DNA from 4 places in the Actinocorallia aurantiaca genome. Region 1 is predicted to be linked to each of the others. Evidence: riboswitches for the same ligand, from Rfam matches in the RefSeq annotation. Region 1 holds a riboswitch; each other region holds the start of a gene.
The links. Region 1 has a riboswitch for S-adenosylmethionine ahead of ABD327_RS02410 (aminotransferase class V-fold PLP-dependent enzyme). Riboswitches for the same ligand answer to the same signal wherever they lie in the genome.
Positions count from the first base shown of each region.

Region 2: linked by a shared signal. The riboswitch ahead of ABD327_RS11845 (ABC transporter substrate-binding protein) and the one ahead of ABD327_RS02410 (aminotransferase class V-fold PLP-dependent enzyme) in region 1 are both predicted to bind S-adenosylmethionine.
Region 3: linked by a shared signal. The riboswitch ahead of thrC (threonine synthase) and the one ahead of ABD327_RS02410 (aminotransferase class V-fold PLP-dependent enzyme) in region 1 are both predicted to bind S-adenosylmethionine.
Region 4: linked by a shared signal. The riboswitch ahead of ABD327_RS10930 (helix-turn-helix transcriptional regulator) and the one ahead of ABD327_RS02410 (aminotransferase class V-fold PLP-dependent enzyme) in region 1 are both predicted to bind S-adenosylmethionine.

Region 1 covers NZ_BAAATZ010000002.1:330,067-334,635, reverse strand. The annotation lists gene ABD327_RS02420 (metallophosphoesterase family protein) at 1-67, shown strand, start outside; gene ABD327_RS02415 (PP2C family protein-serine/threonine phosphatase) at 64-1,254, opposite strand; gene ABD327_RS02410 (aminotransferase class V-fold PLP-dependent enzyme) at 1,355-2,572, opposite strand; SAM riboswitch class IV at 2,616-2,730, opposite strand; gene ABD327_RS02405 (PIG-L family deacetylase) at 2,788-3,591, opposite strand; gene ABD327_RS02400 (hypothetical protein) at 3,596-4,324, opposite strand; gene ABD327_RS02395 (PucR family transcriptional regulator) at 4,335-4,569, opposite strand, start outside.
Region 2 covers NZ_BAAATZ010000007.1:304,467-309,035, reverse strand. The annotation lists gene ABD327_RS11855 (TetR/AcrR family transcriptional regulator) at 399-992, shown strand; gene ABD327_RS11850 (hypothetical protein) at 1,029-1,730, opposite strand; SAM riboswitch class IV at 1,836-1,948, shown strand; gene ABD327_RS11845 (ABC transporter substrate-binding protein) at 1,987-3,621, shown strand; gene ABD327_RS11840 (ABC transporter permease) at 3,618-4,569, shown strand, end outside.
Region 3 covers NZ_BAAATZ010000003.1:507,940-512,508, reverse strand. The annotation lists gene ABD327_RS05600 (hypothetical protein) at 312-917, shown strand; gene ABD327_RS37435 (cold shock domain-containing protein) at 1,009-1,242, opposite strand; gene ABD327_RS05590 (MoaD/ThiS family protein) at 1,248-1,526, opposite strand; gene thrC (threonine synthase) at 1,529-2,758, opposite strand; SAM riboswitch class I at 2,774-2,915, opposite strand; gene ABD327_RS05580 (alpha,alpha-trehalose-phosphate synthase (UDP-forming)) at 3,095-4,519, shown strand.
Region 4 covers NZ_BAAATZ010000007.1:96,833-101,401, reverse strand. The annotation lists gene ABD327_RS10945 (MFS transporter) at 1-329, shown strand, start outside; gene ABD327_RS10940 (DUF7064 domain-containing protein) at 590-1,585, shown strand; gene ABD327_RS10935 (phosphotransferase) at 1,582-2,640, shown strand; SAM riboswitch class IV at 2,723-2,834, shown strand; gene ABD327_RS10930 (helix-turn-helix transcriptional regulator) at 2,845-4,215, shown strand; gene ABD327_RS10925 (type I polyketide synthase) at 4,319-4,569, shown strand, end outside.

The sequences.
Region 1 (4,569 bases):
CCTCGGCTACCCCAGGGAGTGGAAGAAGCGCCCGCGCCCTCCGCAGTTGCCCAGAGTCGTGCTCTAACGGACCACCGGCCGGATCTCCGCGACGAGGGCCGTGGCGTTGTCGAGGCCGCCGAGGCGCTCCGCCCTGCACACCAGTGCGGCGGCGAGCGCGGCGGCCGACTGGTGAATGCCCGCCAGCTCCACCAGGTCGCCGGCGAACCAGTCGTCCTCGCCGAGGGCCGCGCCGTCGCTGAGCAGGACGAGCATGTCGCCGGGCACGACCTGGACGTCCGCCAGGAACGGCTCGTCGGCGTATCCGCCGAGGTTGCCGAGCAGGATGGAGCCGCCCATGTTCGCGAACGGGTCGGTGAGCAGGGACTCGGCGAGCACCGTCTGGTCGGGGTTGAGGCGCAGCGCCGTCCGCCCCCCGAACGGCAGCATCCGCACCAGCCAGGCCGGGCTGTCCCCCACCGACAGCAGGGCCGTTCTCCCGTCCGGGTGGACGGCCGCGAACAGAGCCGTGGACGCTCCGCGCCCCTGGCCGACCACGGCGTCCTCGGCCGCCCTCAGCGCGCCTTCCAGGTCGTGGGAGGAGACGAGGTAGTCCTTCAGGGCGGCGACGGCCGCCCGCGCGGCGCGCGCACCCGAACCGTCCCCCGGGCCCGTCACACCGTCGCAGACGACCAGCGCGACCACGCCATCGGTGCTGCGGACCGCGGCGAACGCGTCCTCGTTGTCCCACTCGGGATCGCCCTTGGCCTTCCGAGACCCCACCGCCGTCTCGGCCGCGATCCGCACCGAGACGCCCTCGTCCCAGGGACGGGTCACGGCCGCCACCACGCCGCCCGGGTCGTTCCCCGCGAGCAGGGCGCGCACGACCGCGTCCAGCCCGTGCGGCGAGTTCCCCGCGTGCAGCTCCAACAGCAGCGAAGCGTCGGTGAGGTCACGCGGAGGCCGTCCGACGGCCAGCGTGACGAGCCCGCAGATCACCGCCCAGACGTCGCGTGCCCGCGCGCCGGGAGTCTCCGGGACGGGCTCCTCACCCGCCCCGTGCGGCGGGACGCGCAGGATCTGCCAGCCCCGCTCCGGCCCCCAGCGCAGCGAACCCGGATACAAGAACCCCGGGCCGGTCCGCGCGACGCTCTCCGAGAGCAGCGGCCAGAGGGCGGGAAGCTCGCCCATCAGCCGCTCCACGGGCATCCCTCCGGGGTCGCCGAGAGCCGGCAACGGTTCTTCGGGCCACTCGACGGTCACTTCAGCGCGCACGGCCTACTCCCGCCCTGGGACGTCCGAGAACGCCCGTGGATCAGCGACTGGTAATGCCGTTCATAGTGGTACTCCAGGCCTGTCCGGGCAAGGTCATCCGTCAGGTCGCGTCTGTGAACGTTCGCAAAGCCGCGATGAGCCGGTCGATGTGCTCGTCCGTGGTGCCCAGGCCGATGCTGGCGCGCACCGCCGTGCCGTCGGCGCCCTCGCACCCGCCCTCGCCGCCCAGCAGGTGACGGACCAGCGGATGCGCGCAGAACTTGCCGTCCCGGACGCCGATGCCGTGCTCGGCCGAGAGGTACTCCGCCACGGAGCGGGCCGAACGCCCCTCCACGGTGAAGGAGACGATCCCGACGCGGGGGTGCTCCGGGCCCCACAGCGACAGCTCCCGTACGGCGGGGAGCTGCGCGAGCCCCTCCCGGAGCCTGCCGAGCAGCCGCTCCTCCTCGGCGATCAGGTCCTCCCAGCCGGTGAGCGTCTCGCAGGCCGCCGCCAAGGCGATCGCCCCGAGCACGTTCGGCGTCCCCGCCTCGTGGCGCTGCTCGGCGTCCGCCGCCCACTCCACGGAGCCGCCGGAGCCGACGTTCCGGCTCGCGCCGCCGCCCTTCAGGTAGGGGGCCGCGGCACGCAGCCAGTCCGCGCGGCCGGCCAGGACGCCCGCCCCGAACGGGGCGTACAGCTTGTGTCCCGACAGCGCGACGTAGTCCAGGTCGCGGGCGTCCAGCGGACGGTGCGGAGCGAGCTGGGCGGCGTCCACCGCGATCCGCGCCCCGTGGCGGTGCGCCAGGTCGGCGAACTCCTGGACGGGCCACAGCTCGCCCGTCACGTTGGAGGCCGCCGTGATGACGAGCAGGCGCGGCCCCTGCGGGCAGACCCGCAGCGCCTCGCCGGCGGCCCTCAGCGCCTCGATCGGGCTCGCGGGGACGGGCAGCCGGACGGCGTTGCGCCACGGCAGCTGGGTCGCGTGGTGCTCGGACTCGAACACCACGACGGACGTCGGGACGGGAAGCGCCCGCGCCAGCAGGTTGAACGAGTCCGTGGTGTTGCGCGTGAAGACGACGGCCTGCGGCCCGCCGAGGAAGGAGCGGACGCTCTCGCGCGCCTCCTCGTAGGCCCGCGTGGTGACCTGCGAGGCGTACCCGGCGCCGCGGTGGACGCTGCTGTAGTACGGGAGCGCCCGCGTGACGGCTTCCTGCACGCTCTCCAGACACGGTGCCGAAGCCGCGTAGTCGAAGTTCGCGTACGGCACGACGCCCGTCGTGACGGGAACGGGGGCGTCGGCGCCGACGAGCTGCGGGATACGGGTGAGAACGGACATGACCCAGCCTCCGGGATCCTGGGACCCCGGGGTGTGCCCGACGGGTCCGCGCTTGCCGGACGCTTCTTGCGACCGGCCAGGTCGTCACCCGGACCACCCCACCGCGGAAGGAGGGTTGGCGGCCAGCGAGCCGGGGCTTGGCGCTGGCACTCATGACCTAGCCGGGACTATAGCAAGGCCCGCCGGGCCCTTCCAGCCCGGTCGGCCCGGCGGTCTCAGGCGAGCCCGGCGAAGAGGTCGTCCTCCTTGTCCGGCCCCTCGCCGCGCACCCGGATGAACGACTCCGCACCGAAGACGATCGGCTTGGCCTCCTCGGGCAGTTGCAGCAGGAAGATGCTGTCGCCCTGGCTGGCGTGCGCCCTCAGCGCCTCGAACTTGGCCTCCGCGTACTGCGCGACGTCCACCGTCGTGGTGATCATCTCGTCGGAGACGCCGAAGTTCATCGGCTCCTCCATGCCCAGCTCCTCGGCCAGCCCGCTGGCCTTGAGGTAGTCGAACATCATCTGCAGGCCCGACTGGGGCACCGCCGTGTAGTAGAGCCTGTCCGGGATCCCCGTCCTGTCGGTGGCCGCGACCGCGACGCGGTGCGTCTGGATGTGGTCGGGATGCCCGTAGCCGCCGTTCTCGTCATAGGTGACGACGACCTGCGGCCGGTACTGCTCCATCAGGGCCACGAGCCGATCCGTCGCCGCGTCGAGATCGACGTTGGCGAAGGAGTCCGCCGCGTGGTTGGCGTCCCAGCCGTCCATTCCCGAATCGGCGTAGCCGAGCAGTTCCACATGCTGGATGCCGAGCAGTTCGGCCGACTTCTTCAACTCCTGGAGCCGGAGCTCCCTGACCGCCGCCGGGTCGTGTCCGGGCTCTCCGGGCTTCACCCCGCCCGGTCCGTCTCCCTGCTCGCCGTTGGTGCACGTCACGAGCACCGTGCGGATTCCGGAGGCGGCGGCCTTGGCGAGCACCCCACCGGTGCTGATCACTTCGTCGTCGGGGTGGGCGTGTACCGCCATCAGGGTCAACATGGACTCAGCGTACGTCCACCGTCTTCCAACCGGTCACCTTCTTCTGCCACACGGTGGTGCCGTTGTAGCGGGCCGCGACGGTGCCGTCCTTCTTGGCGGTGAAGAGGCGCGAATAGCGACCCTTGGAATTGGTCGTGACCACCGCGATCCGGGTGCCCTTCTTCTTGCCCTTCGGCTTGAACCAGATCTCGATCTTCTGCTTTTTCAACGCCGCGTAGGCGCCCTTCGCCCCCAGGGCCCGCAGGGTTCCCTGAACGCGCAGCTTGGCCCCCTTGGTCACGGGCCGGGGAGCAACGGCCACGTTGAGCTTGGCGGCCCTCCGGACCGTCACCGCGCCCGTCTTCTTGGCCGTCTTGAAGGCGTAGTAGGCGTCCTTGGACGTTCCGTCCGTGGCCGCGACCTCGATCGTGTAGCGGCCGCCCCAGTCGTTCGCGTCGAGCAGGGCGGTCCCTCTCCAGACGCCGTCTCCGGCGGTTCCCGAGACCCGCTTCAAATCGCTGATCAGCGCGAACCCCTTACCGCCCGCGTGCTTGAGGGTGACGTCGACATCGGTGATCTTCGTGCCGGTGACGGCGACCTTCACCGGCACTTTCGTCTTCTTGCCGGGGACGATGACGGGATTCCCGTACGCCTTCATGGCGCGAATGGTCAGCGGACCTTCCGCCTGGGCCGGGGCCGGGCCGGAGAGAACGGCGGCGAACACCAGCAGGGCGAGAGGGGCGACGGTACGCATGCGGGGGAGTCTAAACGCTGCCCGCGTTTTCACCAGAGGCCTCCCGGATCCACACCTGGAGCAGCAGCATCAGTTCCAGCCTGAACTCGGGGTTCTCGAAATCGAAATCGAATATCTCCTGGAGCTGCCCCAGCCGGTACCGGACGGTCTGCGGGTGCACGCACAGGGCGGCGGCGGCCCCGGTGGCGTTGAAGCCGTTCTTCAGGCACTCCAGCAGGGTGAAGGCCAGCCGCAGCCCCTGCTTC
Region 2 (4,569 bases), on a different contig from region 1:
TGCGCCGGGTCCGGAAAGCTATGCCCCCAACATGAGGGCGATTGGAAAGGTTGAACCCGGCGTGTCACGCGCGGCGGATCGACCCGGTACAGCCTGCGAGTATTGCTCCCACCCGCCAGTTGGGAGACCAGGACAAACCGCGGGAACACCTGGCCAGCGCCTGTTCGGCGGCCTGATACAGGGCCGCCTCGTACCGGCTCGCCCGCTCAGATCCGTCTCGCCTTGAGCTGGAGTCCGCAGCCCTTCCCACGGTTTCTCCCGGTCTCCCAAAAGGGAACGGGGTGTCGGTAAGACCGGACGTTTTTCAGAGTGCGGCGAGTTCGCGGGGCGTGGGACGGTGTTCGCCGGCGGCCCGGCGGGGTTGATTGTTGAGTTGAACTCAACTTACGCTCTGCCACATGACGTCTCTCTCGGAACGCGGCACTCAGACCCGGCGGCGGCTGCTCGACGCCGCGGCGGAGGAACTGATCCGGACGGGGGAGGTGGAGGTCGCGGCGGTCGCGCGGCGGGCCGGGGTGAGCGTGGGGCTGCCCTACCGGTACTTCGGCACGCAGAGCGGGCTGCTCGGCGCGCTTCTGGCGCGCTTCTACTACCAGGTGGACGCCGTGGTGTTCCGCGGGTTTCCGGGCGAGACCTGGGTCGCGCGGGAGAGGGCCCGGATGGCGGCCCTGGTGCGGCATCTGTACGCCGATCCGCTCGCGCCGACGATCCTGGGGCAGATGAGCAGGGACATCCAGGCCGCCGAAGTCGAGGCCCAGTACATGAGGCTGATCATCGACCGGGCCGCGCGCAACCTCGCGGGGGCCCGCAGCCGCGGGGAGGGGGCCGCCGACGGCGACCTCGAACTGCTGGCGGCCTGCCTCATGGGCGGGTTGCGCTCGGCGCTGAGCCTGGCGCTCAACCGGACGCCCCGGCCCGACCCCGAGGTCCTGACCGAGGCCCTCTGGACGTTCATGAAGAACATCACCCACCCGCGTGAGGCTCTGCTCTGAGGGGCTGCCCGGCAGCCCCGCCGACCGGGCGACGGGTCAGGACGCGGGGCGGACGTCGACGTGGTCGGAGCCGGAGGTCTGGGCGTCGAAACGGGAGGTGCCGTCGAAACGGGCCTGCCAGGAGCCGTCGCGGTCCGCGGTGAAGGCGCGGGTGAAGCGGCCGTCCCGGCCGGTGGTCACGGTCGCCTTGTACGTCCACTTCGAGGTGCCCTGGGCGCGGAAGTAGAGGCGGACCTTGCGGGCGGAGTAGGGGATGTAGCGCTCGGGCCGGTCGCTCCAGCGGACGAGCCTGCTCGACACGGTCAGCTTGCGGCCCTTGCGCACGGGCTCGGGACCCGCGTTGAAGCCGGTGAACTTCGTGTCGTGCTTCTGCCACCAGAAGAAGCTCTCGTCGGCGATCGTCCTGCCGCCCCGGCCGGTCACGATGACCTGGAGCCGCCACTTGCCGGTGTCCTCTTCGGTGAAGCAGCCGGTGCCGAGCTCGTAGGCGTCCTCCCCGGCCGAGAGCTTCGACGAGATCCAGCCGCCCCGGCCGCGGGAGTCGTACAGCTTGGCCCGGAAGGTCGAGCCGGAGGGCGCGGTGGCCGCCGCCCTGATGTTCGCCGGCACGCAGGTGCCGGGCCCTTGGACGACGACCTTCTTGTCGTAGGTGAAGACGACGTCCGCTCCGGCGGCCTGCGCGGGCGCGGCGGTGAGCGGGACGAGCAGCAGGGCGCTCAGGCCGAGCAGGCGGTGCATGGGGGAGCCTCCGGGGGATGGGTGCCCGAGTGTATCGAGCCATGATCGGACCCGGTTTCCCGGGCACCGTTGACATCTAACTCTAATTTTCCTACCTTTTAAGTAGGTAAAGAGCGTCGACGTCAAGCCCCGGCTGGTCGGCCGGCAACCCTCGTTCCCGCGCGGGGTGCTCCCGGGGATCACCTGGCGGCGTGATCCAGCGCCGCAATGAGCGGGCCCCGTCAGGGGCTCTCGGTGGAAAGGCATGACCCCCCACATGTACGCAGTTCGCACCTCCGCCCTCCTGCTGACCGCCCTCCTCGCCCTCACCGCCTGCGGCGGCGGGACCTCCGCGGACGCCGACGCGGAATCGGGAGAGCCGGTCAAGGGCGGGACGCTGGTCTACGCGGTCAACACCGAACCGACGAACCTCGACCCGCACGCCAGCCCGCAGGACATCACCGGCCTCTACACCAGGCCCGTGCTCGACTCCCTGGTCACGCTGGACGACCAGGGGAAGATCCACCCCTGGCTGGCCTCCTCCTGGGAGATCTCCGCGGACCAGAAGACCTACACGTTCAAGCTGCGCGAGGGCGTGAAGTTCAGCGACGGCACGGTCTTCGACGCCGCCGCCGTCAAGGCCAACCTCGAGCACATCGTGGACCCGAAGACCAAGTCGCAGCTCGCCGCCGGCTTCATCGCCCCCTACACCGGTTCGGAGGTCGTCGACGCGCGGACGGTGAAGGTCTCCTTCTCCCGCCCGCACTCGCCGTTCCTCGCCGCGCTGGCCACCGCCTACTTCGGCATCCAGTCGCCGGAGTCGCTGAAGAAGGGCCCCGAGGAGCTGGCCAAGCGGGTGATCGGCACCGGCCCGTTCGTCATCGACGAGTTCACCCCGCGCCAGGGCATCACCTACCACCGCAACCCGGACTACGACTGGGCGCCTCCGACCGCCGCGCACTCCGGTCCCGCCCACCTGGAGAAACTGGAGATCAAGCTGCTGGCCGAGGACTCCGTCCGGCTCGGCGCGCTGACCAGCGGCCAGGTCGACGGGATCGCCAGCGTGCCGCCGGTGAACGTCAAGCAGCTCAAGGCCGACTCCCGCTTCACGCTCCAGACCAAGCAGGCCCCCGGCGGCAACTACAGCTACTACCCGAACACCGCCGGCGGCGTGTTCAAGGACGTGAAGGTCCGCCAGGCGTTCCGTGACGGCATCGATTTCAAGACAGTCGTCGACAAGCTGTACTTCGGCGTCTTCCAGCCGGCGTTCAGCCCGATCTCGCCCGCCACCCAGGGGTACGACAAGAGCACCGAGACCCAGTGGAAGTACGACCCGGACGGTGCCGCCAAGCTGCTTGACGAGGCGGGCTGGACCGGCCGGGACGACCAGGGCTACCGCACCAGGGACGGTGAGCGCCTCACCGTCCGCTGGCCGTTCCTGAAGGCGTTCGCCCGCGAACAGCGCGACACCCTGGCCCAGCAGATCCAGGCCGAGGCCAAGAAGATCGGCTTCGACGTGGCGTTCGACGACGTCACCGTCGCCGAATACCTGCCCAAAGTCATCAAGGGCGACTACGACCTGGCCGACTTCAGCTGGCAGCGCGCGGACGGCGACGCCCTGCGCAACCTCTTCTCGTCCTCCAGCATCACCAACGCCGAGCAGTACGGCCAGAACCAGGCCAAGTACACCGACAAGGAGGTCGACGGCTGGCTCGACGACTCCCTGAACACCACCGACCTCGCCGAACGCGCCGCCCTGTACTCCAAGGTGCAGCAGAAGGTGAACACCGACGTCGCCGTGTTCCCCGTCTACGTCTTCAACTACGTGCTGGGCTCGTCGAAGAAGGCGCACGGCATCGGATGGGAGCCGCAGGCCTACCCGACCTTCTACAGCGCCTGGGTGACCAAGTGAGCCGGGTGAGTAAGAGCAGGACGCCCGCACGACACCCGGTGGCGCGCCGGACCCTCGTCCGGCTCGGCGCGTCGCTGCTGGTGCTGTGGGGCGCGGTCACACTCGCCTTCGCCTCGCTGCACCTGACCCCGGGCAGCATCGAGGACACGCTGATCGGCCAGTCCACGGTGACGCCGGAGGTCCGGGCGCAGATCGTCGCCGACTACGGGCTCGACGAGCCGGTGCACGTCCAGTACCTCGCCTACCTGGGCCGGGTCCTGAAGGGCGACCTCGGCCACTCCTACCAGCTGCACGACTCGGTGTCCTCGCTCATCTCCAGCCAGGCCGTCCCCTCGCTCCAGCTCACCCTGACGGGTCTGGGCCTGGCCGCGGTGACCGCGATCCTGCTGTCCCTGCTGACGGCCAAGAGGAGTCGGCTGCTGCGCGGAGTGGTGTCCGGGCTCGAGCTGGTCGGCATCTCGGTGCCGGTCTTCTGGGCCGGGATCCTGCTGCTGACGGTGTTCTCCTTCCAGCTCGGATGGTTCCCCGCCGCGGGCGGCGACGGGTTCTCCGGGCTCGTCCTGCCGGCCGTCGCGGTGGCGATCTCCGTGACCGCCCTGCTGAGCCAGGTGATGCGGGAGGGTCTGGAGACCGTCCTGGAGGAGCCGTTCGTGCTGACGGCGCGGGCCCGCGGCCTGTCCGACCTGGCGGTGCGGTTCAGGCATGCGCTGCGGCACGTGCTGCTGCCCGCCGTGACGCTCGGCGGCTGGCTGTTCGGCCTGGTCCTCGGCGGCCTCGTCACCATCGAGATGATCTTCTCCCGGCAGGGGCTCGGCCAGCTCACCCTGAACGCGGTCACCGGCAAGGACCTGCCCGTCGTGATGGGCGTGGTCGTCCTCACCAGCGGCGTCTACGTCGTCGTCAACATCCTCCTCGACCTGCTCTACCTGGTCATCGACCCCCGGTTGC
Region 3 (4,569 bases), on a different contig from region 1:
CGGCAGCCCCATGTGTGCCGCGCGGTGGCGAGACCTCATCGTCCCGATCCAGAAAGCTTTCGGAGTTATCACTCTCACGGGGAGAGTGCCAATCACTGTTTAGCACTCTCCCCCATCGAGTGCAAGCGGGACCACCTCTGAGCAGGCAAGGTCCCACCACGGGCCCGCACCTGGGCGATATGCGGCAACTAACCGTGCGATGGGGCGATGAGCTAGGGTAATTACTTTCTGTAGTCTAGTTTGCACCATGCGTGTTCAGGTGAAGATCCTGGGGGCAAGGGTTACTTCGTCCGATGAGAAGGGGACGAGCAGTGAAGAAGATCTTGGGGCTGGCGCTCTCGGGTGCGATGGTCCTGGGCCTGACGGCCGCCACGGGCACTTCGGCACAGGCCTCCGAGACCTCCGCACGGCAAGAGCAGAAAGAACAGTCGCGCTACCGCCATCGGATCCACACGAAGGTCTGGCCCTACTCCTGGGGCGGACGCCGCGGCGGGGTGAAGGTCCGGGTGTTCCGCCACTCCTACAACGGCCGGGTACCGGTGCCCTACATCCGGGTCTGCCTGCAGAAGAGGACTCCGTACCGCTACCGCACCATCGAGTGCGAGCGCGCCGACCGCTGGGGCCGCGCGGACTTCCGCATGGTCGACCGCGTCTCCTGGTACGACGGGGACCGCGGGCGCGGCCTGCGCCAGACCCGCCAGTCGAGGGGGCGGAACTTCTCGAACCGGTACCGGATCTTCGTCCCGCCGACCTACCGCACCTACGGCCACGTCAGCCGCCCGTTCCGGCTGTGGGACCGCTGGGGCTGGAACGACGGCGACCACGGCGACCGCTACGACGATTACGACGACGGCTGGAACGACTACGACGGAGAGGACAGCTGGAGCGGCTGGCGCAGGACCTCCGTGAACCGGTGACCTCTCCCTTTCGCGCGGCGACGTACGAAACGGAATCCGAAAAGAGAAAGACCCGCAGGGCCGAGCACCTGCGGGTCCCGCGAATTGCGGATCAAAGAGAGCGGACCAGGTCGGCCTGCGGGCCCCGGTCGCTCTGGGTGATCTCGAACTCGACCCGCTGCCCCTGCTCCAGGGTGCGGTAGCCGTCCATCTGGATGGACGTGTGCCGGAAGATACCGGCGGTGCGGGTGGGCGGGGAATTGCTTCGGCCGGGTCCGGCCAGCCATTCGGGAAAACAAAAAAGAAAGGACCCGCCTTTTGACGGGCGGATCCTTTCCACTGTCATCGGCCTCAGCAGCCCCCGGCGACCGCCGGAATGATGGAGACCTGGATGCCCGCGGGAGTGGGCGTGTCCAGGCCCTCGGCGAACCGGACGTCCTCGTCGCCGACGTAGACGTTCACGAACCGGCGGAGCCTGCCCGCGTCGTCCAGGACCCGGGCGGAGATGCCGGAGTGGTTCTTCTCCAGGTCCGCGATGACGTCACGCAGGGTGCCGCCCTCGGCCTTCACCTCGGACTCGCCGCCGGTGTAGGTGCGGAGGATCGTGGGGATGCGAACGGAAACACTCATGCTCAGACCAATCCTGTAGCGCGGAAAGCCTCGATGTTGGGCGCGATGTTGGCGGACGGCTTGGCCACCGAGGCGACCGCGTCCAGGGTCTTCAGGCCTTCGCCCGAGTTGATGATGACCGTCTCCAGCGACGGGTCCAGCAGACCGCTCTCGATGAGCTTCTTCAGCACGCCGACGGTCACGCCGCCCGCGGTCTCGGCGAAGATGCCCTCGGTGCGGGCCAGCAGCCGGATGCCCTCGACGACCTCGGGGTCGGTGACGTCCTCGACGGCCCCGCCCGTCCGGCGCACCGCGTCCAGGACGTAGGGCCCGTCGGCGGGGTTGCCGATCGCCAGGGACTTGGCGATCGTGTCCGGCTTGACCGGCCGGACCACGTCGTGGCCGGCCTTGAAGGCGGCGGAGACGGGGCTGCAGCCCTCGGCCTGCGCGCCGTAGACCTTGTAGGGCTTGTCCTCGACCAGTCCGAGCTTGATGAACTCCTGGAACGCCTTGTCGATCTTGGTCAGCTGGGAGCCGGACGCGATCGGGACCACGATCTGGTCGGGCAGCCGCCAGCCGAGCTGCTCGGCGATCTCGTAGCCGAGGGTCTTGGAGCCCTCCGCGTAGAACGGGCGGACGTTCACGTTCACGAACGCCCAGTCCTCCTGCTCGCCGGCGAGTTCGGAGGCGAGCCGGTTGACGTCGTCGTAGTTGCCGTCCACGGTCACGAACGTGCCGTCGTACACGGCCGTCGTGATGATCTTCTGCTGCTCCAGGTCGGAGGGCACGAACACGGCGCTGCGGATGCCGGCGCGGGCCGCGGCGGCGGCCACGGCGTTGGCGAGGTTGCCGGTGGAGGGGCAGGCCAGGACCTTGAAGCCCAGCTCCCGCGCGGCGGCCAGCGCGACCCCGACGACGCGGTCCTTGAAGGAGTGGGTGGGGTTGCCGCTGTCGTCCTTGACCCACAGGGCCTGCATCCCCAGCGCGGAGGCGAGCTGGTCGGCCTTCACCAGCCGGGTGTAGCCGGGCTCGGTGTTGGGGATCTCGGCGACGTTCGAAGGAACCGGCAGCAGGTCCTTGTAACGCCAGATGTTGTGCGGACCCGCCTCGATGCTCTCGCGCGTCACGCCGCTGAGGTCGTAGGAGACCTCCAGCGGCCCGAAACACTCGGAGCAGGCGTAGTAGGGGCCGAGTTCTACGGTGTTGCCACACTCGCGGCAGATCAGCGCGGTGGCGTTACCCAGGTCGGGCATGAGTACGAGGCCTCTCCCTCATCTTCCCTGTGCCGATCTGGTCACAGGCCGGAGTTGGCACCTCGTCCCGGCCGAAGCCTCGCTATGGGCGCGATGGCGAACCGGGAGGGTTGCCGGGGCTTCGCAGGGCCGTTCCCTCCACCCCTCTGGATGAGCGCCCGTGAGATATCCACGGGCTTGTATGAAGTTGTGTCCCGACTTTACAACAGGTGTCCGATTGCGAGCACGTGGGGTCTCACCCCTTGGACCGTCCTCCGATGTTAGCTCGATCACTCGGTACCGGGTGGGAACGGTCCCCTTCCCCGCCTCCGCGCAGTGGCATGCGACACTCTGGCCATGCAGGTACTCGTCGCCAGCAACCGCGGCCCCGTGTCCTTCTCCCTGTCCGAAGAGGGCGCGCTGAGCATGCGCCGCGGCGGCGGGGGCCTGGTCTCCGGCCTCGCCTCGGTCGCGGCCGGCACCGACCTGGTCTGGGTGTGCGCCGCCCTGTCCGAGGGCGACCGGCTCGCCGCCCGCCAGGACCCGTACGGGCGGCTCGACCGCGCCGGGCACGAGACGGGCGCCGTCCGGATGCTGGACATCCCCGAGAAGACGTTCCACCGCGCCTACAACTCGATCGCCAACTCCACCCTCTGGTTCGTCCACCACCTGCTCTACGACACCCCGAACGAACCGCACTTCGACAGCACGTTCCGGCGCGACTGGCAGTCCTACGAGGCCTACAACTCGGCGTTCGCCGACGCCCTGGCCCAGGACGCCGAGCGTGGCGCGAAGGTCGTCGTCCAGGACTACCACCTGGCGCTGGTCCCCCGGATGCTGCGCGAACGGCGCCCCGACCTCCGCGTCGCGCACTTCTCGCACACCCCGTGGGCGCCGCCGGAGTACTTCCGCCTGCTGCCCGACGACATCGCCGTCGAGGTGCTGGAGGGCATCCTCGGCTCCGACCACGCCGGGTTCCTGTGCGACCGCTGGGCCGAGGCCTTCCTGGACTGCTGCGAGTCGGTCCTCGACGCCAAGGTCGACCGGTTCGCCCGGACCGTCCGGCACCGGGGCAGGACCACCCGGATCGGCGTGCACTCCCTGGGCGTGGACGGCGCGGACCTGCGGGAGCGCGCCGCGCGGGACGACGTCGCCGAGCGCCGGGCCGCGCTGCTGGAGCAGATCGGCGACCGGCAGCTCATCCTGCGCATCGACCGCACCGAGCTGTCCAAGAACATCGTGCGGGGCCTCGCCGCCTACTGGGAGCTGCTGCTCCACCACCGCGAATGGCACGGCCGGGTGGTGCACGTGGCCTTCGCCTACCCCTCCCGCACCGACCTGCCCCGCTACCGCGACTACACCGCCGCCGTCGAACGGCTCGCCTCGGAGATCAACGACGAGTTCGGCACGGAGGACTGGACCCCGCTGATCCTCCAGGTCAAGGACGACTACGCCCGCTCCCTCGCCGCCTTCCGGCTGGCGGACGTCCTGGTGGTCAACCCGATCCGCGACGGCATGAACCTCGTCGCCAAGGAGGGCCCGATCCTGTCGGAGAAGGGCTGCGCGCTGGTGCTCTCCCGGGAGGCGGGCGCGGCCGGCGAGCTGGCCGACGACGCCCTCATGGTCAACCCCTACGACGTCTCCCAGACCGCCGCGAAGCTGAACCAGGCGCTGCTGATGTCGTCCGAGGAGCGCCGCCGCCGCACCGCCGCCCTGGCCGACGCCGCCACGGCCCTGCCCCCCGGAGCCTGGTTCGCCGAACAGCTGGCCGCCCTGGACTGATCTGGGGGCGACCCCCAGACCCCCGCAAGGAAACAGCCGATCCTCGCTCC
Region 4 (4,569 bases), on a different contig from region 1:
CCACCGACCTGTTCGGCGCCGAACCGGACTTCTGGGCGGCCTGGGTCCCGGCCTCGCTGCTGGGCGGCGGCGGCCTGGGCCTGGCCATCACGGGCCTGGGCGTGGTCGCCGCGACGAGCCTGCCGCCCATCCAGTTCGCCGCGGGCCTGGGCATGAACATGACCGCCCGCCAGCTCGGCGGCGCGCTGGGCATCGCCGCCCTGGCCGCGGTGATGTCCGCCGACCGGCTCCCGTTGGACAACTTCCACACGCTCTACCTGGGCTGCGCGATCGCCTCGGCCGTCGCGACGCTCATCGTCCTGGCCTTCCCCGCTCCGGCCGAGGACTGAGGAACGAGGGGGGCCGCACGGCCGGAGAAGCGAGGGCCCCCGCCCCCACCGCGAGGCGCGGGGGCGGGGGCCCTGCCCGCGTTCCCGTCCGAGTGCGTCCGGCACCCTCCGAGCGACCGTCGAGCCGCCCTTGCCGGGAACGTGTACTACCGCGCAGGGGTCTTCATCATTCTGGTTTTTGAACTCTGTTCTATTTTGTTGGCTCTTGTGACATCGTTCGGCGAACAACGTCATGCGTCCGTCTGAGGAGGAGCGACCGCATGGTGAGGATCGTGGAACACGGGACCTGGCGACTCACGGAGGAGGACGAGTCACGGCACGCTCCGGGGGAGGGGATGCTGTGGAACGAGTCCTACTACTTCGACTTCGCCACCGAGGACGGTTCGCTCGGCGGGTACGTCCGGCTCGGCCTCTACCCGAACTGGGGACGGGCCTGGTACTGGGCCTGCGTGGCCAGGCCGGGGCACCCGCTCGTCATCGTCGCGGACGACGACGCCCCGCTGCCCGCCCCCGGTGAGACGGCGGTGCGGACGGACTCCTACCGGGCCTCGCAGGAGATCCCGGAACCGTTCGGCCCCGCCCGCGTGAGCCTGGACGCCGTCGCGCACGTGCTCGCGTCCGCGACGGACGCCTACGGAGACCTCGGCGGGACCGAGACGACGAGGCTCGTCCTGGACCTCGAATGGGACACCGTCGGCGGCGCGTACCCGTACAAGGACCTGCCGCGCTACGAGATCCCCTGCACGGTCTCGGGAACGGTCCGGGTGGGCGACGAGACTTTCGACGTCACCGCCTCGGGGGAGCGGGACCACTCGTGGGGAGAGCGGGACTGGTGGTCGGTCTCCTGGCTGTGGAGTTCGGGGCGGCTCGACGACGGCACCTGGTTCCACGGGATGCAGGCCAACGTCGGCTTCCCCATGGAATGGCCGTCGTTCACCGCCGCGCGTGAGGAGGGTCCGGTCCACCTCGACGGCTTCCGCGCCGAGACGGTCTTCGGTCCGGACGACCTGCCGGAGTACTCGCGGCTCGGGCTGAAGGGCGCGCCGATGACCGCGACGCCGACGGCGTTCGCGCCCGTCGCGGTGACCTCCCCCGACGGCGTCCTCGCGTACTTCCCGCGAGCCCTGTGCCGTTTCGAGGCCGAGGACGGCCGCACCGGACACGGCTGGACCGAATGGCACCAGCCGCCGGGGTGGCGCGACCACGACTGGGCGCCTTCCCCGAACTCCGCCGACGACCAGGAGGACCGGTCATGACCGCCCCCGCCCTTCCCGGAGCCCACGGCCTGACCGCCGCCTGGCTGACCGAGGCCCTCGCGCCCCGCCTCGCCGGAGTGAAGGTGACCGGCGTCGACGCCGTTCCCGTCGGCACCGGCCAGGTCTCCGACACCTTCCGCCTGAACCTCGCCTACGAGCGGCCCGTGGACCTGCCCGCCACCCTGGTCGCCAAGGTCCCCGCCCTCGACCCGGCGAGCCGCGCCGCGGCCAGGGCGATCCGCACCTACGAGATCGAGGCGGGTTTCTACACCCACCTGGCGCAGGGGCTGGCCGCCGCGATCCCCGTCTGCCACTTCAGCGCATACGAGCCCGGACAGGACGACTACACCGTCATCCTGGAGGACCTCGCCCCGGCCCGCCCGGGCGACCAGCTCGCCGGCGTCACCGCCGAGGAGGCCGCGGCGGCCGTGGACGAGCTCGCGATCCTGCACGCGGCCGGCTGGGACTCCCCGGACCTGGCCGCCCTCCCGTGGCTGAACCGCCACGACGCGGCCTCCTCCGAGTTCACTGCGGCGATGGTCACCGGCCTGTACGACGGCTTCCGCGACCGCTACGCCGAGCGCCTGACCCCCGAGATCCTCGCGCTCATCGAGGATTTCCTCCCGCGCATGGCCGCCTACCTGGCTCCCCGTCCCGGTCCGGCGAGCCTCACTCACGGCGACTTCCGCGCCGACAACCTCCTGTTCGGCCGCTCCCGCCCCTACATCGTGGACTGGCAGACCTGCACCTACGGGTCCCCGCTGTCCGACCTGTCCTATTTCCTGGGCTCCAGTCTCCCCACGGAGACCCGCCGCGCCTGCGAGCACGCCCTCGTCCGCCGCTACCACGCCTCCCTGGCCGCGAGTGGCATCCCCCTGACCTGGGACGACTGCTGGACCTCCTACCGCGAACACGCCTTCCACGGCATCACCATGTCCATCGGCGCCTCCATGCTCGTGGAGCGCACCGACCGCGGCGACGACATGTTCTGCACCATGACCGCCCGCCACGCCGACCACGCCCTGGACCTGGACTCCCTGTCCCTCCTCCGCTGAGCCGGGGAGGGGTGAAGATTCAACGAAAACGGGATGGATCTATGGTTTTCCTACTTAATTAGTGTGTATTCTGGCGATGTTCGGCAAGGAGCGCCAGCGCCAAGCCCCGGCTCGCTGGCCGGCAACCCTCACTGCTGCAGGGTGCCCCGGGTGACGCCAGGCGGCGTGCCTCGAGCACGTCGCAAGCAACAGTGAGGACGGACCATGCGGTATGCCCCCCCGATCACACCGGCCACCGTCAAGAGCCTGGTGCGGACCGGGCACCCCGAAGAGGCGGCACTCGCCCTGGCGGAGTTGGAGTCGGGACCCGACCCGAGAGGAACGGTCCGATCCCTGCGGGACTGGGCGTCCTGCTGGTACCCCGGTCTCCTCGGTCCGTCCCGGGACGCGTGCGCCTCGCCGCCCCCGATCTGCGAGGGCCTGGACGCGCTGCGCGAGCTCATGTCCACCGGCGCCGGGGACGAAGCGGTGGCCCGGGCCGAACGGGTGCTCGGCGACTGCCCGATGGGCTCCGGCGCGCTGGAGCCGCTGCTGGCCTCCCTCGCCACGCTCGTCTATGCCGACCGCGCGGACAGGGCCGCCCGCTGGTGCGAGCCGCTGCTGGAGCAGACCACCGCGCACTGCGACCCGGTCTGGCTCGGCGCCTTCGCCGCGATCCGCGCCGAGAGCGCCTTCCGGCAGGGCGACCTCCCGGCCGCGGTGGAGGCGGTGAGAACGGCGCTGACGCATATCTCGTGGCAGAGCTGGGGAGTGGCGATCGGCATTCCCTTCGCCATCATGATCTCGGCCAAGGCGGTGATGGGAAAGAATGAGGACGCGCTTCGCTACCTTGCCGTCCCGGTTCCTCCGACGATGTTCGAGACGCCTGCTGGACTGCATTATCTGGCGGCTCGCGGATATTTTCGCCTCGCTGCCGGAGATGCGGAGAGCGCTTTCGCCGAATTCCTGGAGTGCGGCGAGCGGATGCGGCGCTGGGAGGTCGACCTGCCCGGCCTGGCGGCCTGGCGGATCGGGGCGGGCCGGGCCGCGCTCGAACTCGGCCGCCGCCGCGAGGCCCTGGCGCTGGCCGAGGAGCAGCTGGACCGGCTGGACCGGTTGGGCGCCGGGCGCACCCGCACCCGGGGGCTGGCCCTGCGGCTCCAGGCTGAAGCCGGCACCCCGCGCCGGCGGGGGGCTCTGCTGGAGGAGGCGGCGGCGGTACTGGAGGAGGCCGGGGACCGGCTGGAGCTGGCCGGCACGCTGAGCGCGCTGGGCAAGGCCAGGGACGCCGGAGGCGATCGTGCGCGCGCCCTCGCCGCGGGGGCCAGGGCGCGCGCGATCGCCGCGTCCTGCGGACTGCCCTCCGACCCCGGGCAGGGAGAGGAGGTCCCGGCGGGCGCCCACGGCGTGTCCCGGGCCTCGGTGGTGCTCAGCGAGGCCGAGCTCAAGGTCGCCACCCTCGCCGCGCAGGGGCTGTCCAACCGGCAGATCTCCTCCCGGCTGTACGTCACGGTCAGCACCGTCGAACAGCACCTCACCCGTATCTACCGCAAGCTCGGTGTTTCTCGCCGATTGGATCTGGCGGAATTCCTGTGACCTCCTCTGCTAGGGGTTTCTAGGGGTTGTTAAGGGTGGTGAAAACCCTTGCCCGAGGCGCAGACTCGACTTGATGAATGGTCTGGTCGGCCAAGGAGCAGATATGGGTGGCGTTATTCCCGTCGCGGTCGTCGGATTGGCGTGCAGGATTCCGGGGGCGCCTGATCCGGAATCCTTCTGGCGAATTCTTGAAAAGGGTGAGAGTGCCGTCTCCGATAATGGGGCGCGGGGATCCGGCGCCTTTCTGGAACGGCCGGACCTGTTCGACGCCGCGTTCTTCGGGATCTCGCCGAGGGAGGCCGCCGCGCTCGACCCGCAGCAGCGGCTGGTGCTCGAACTGGCCTGGGAGGCCCT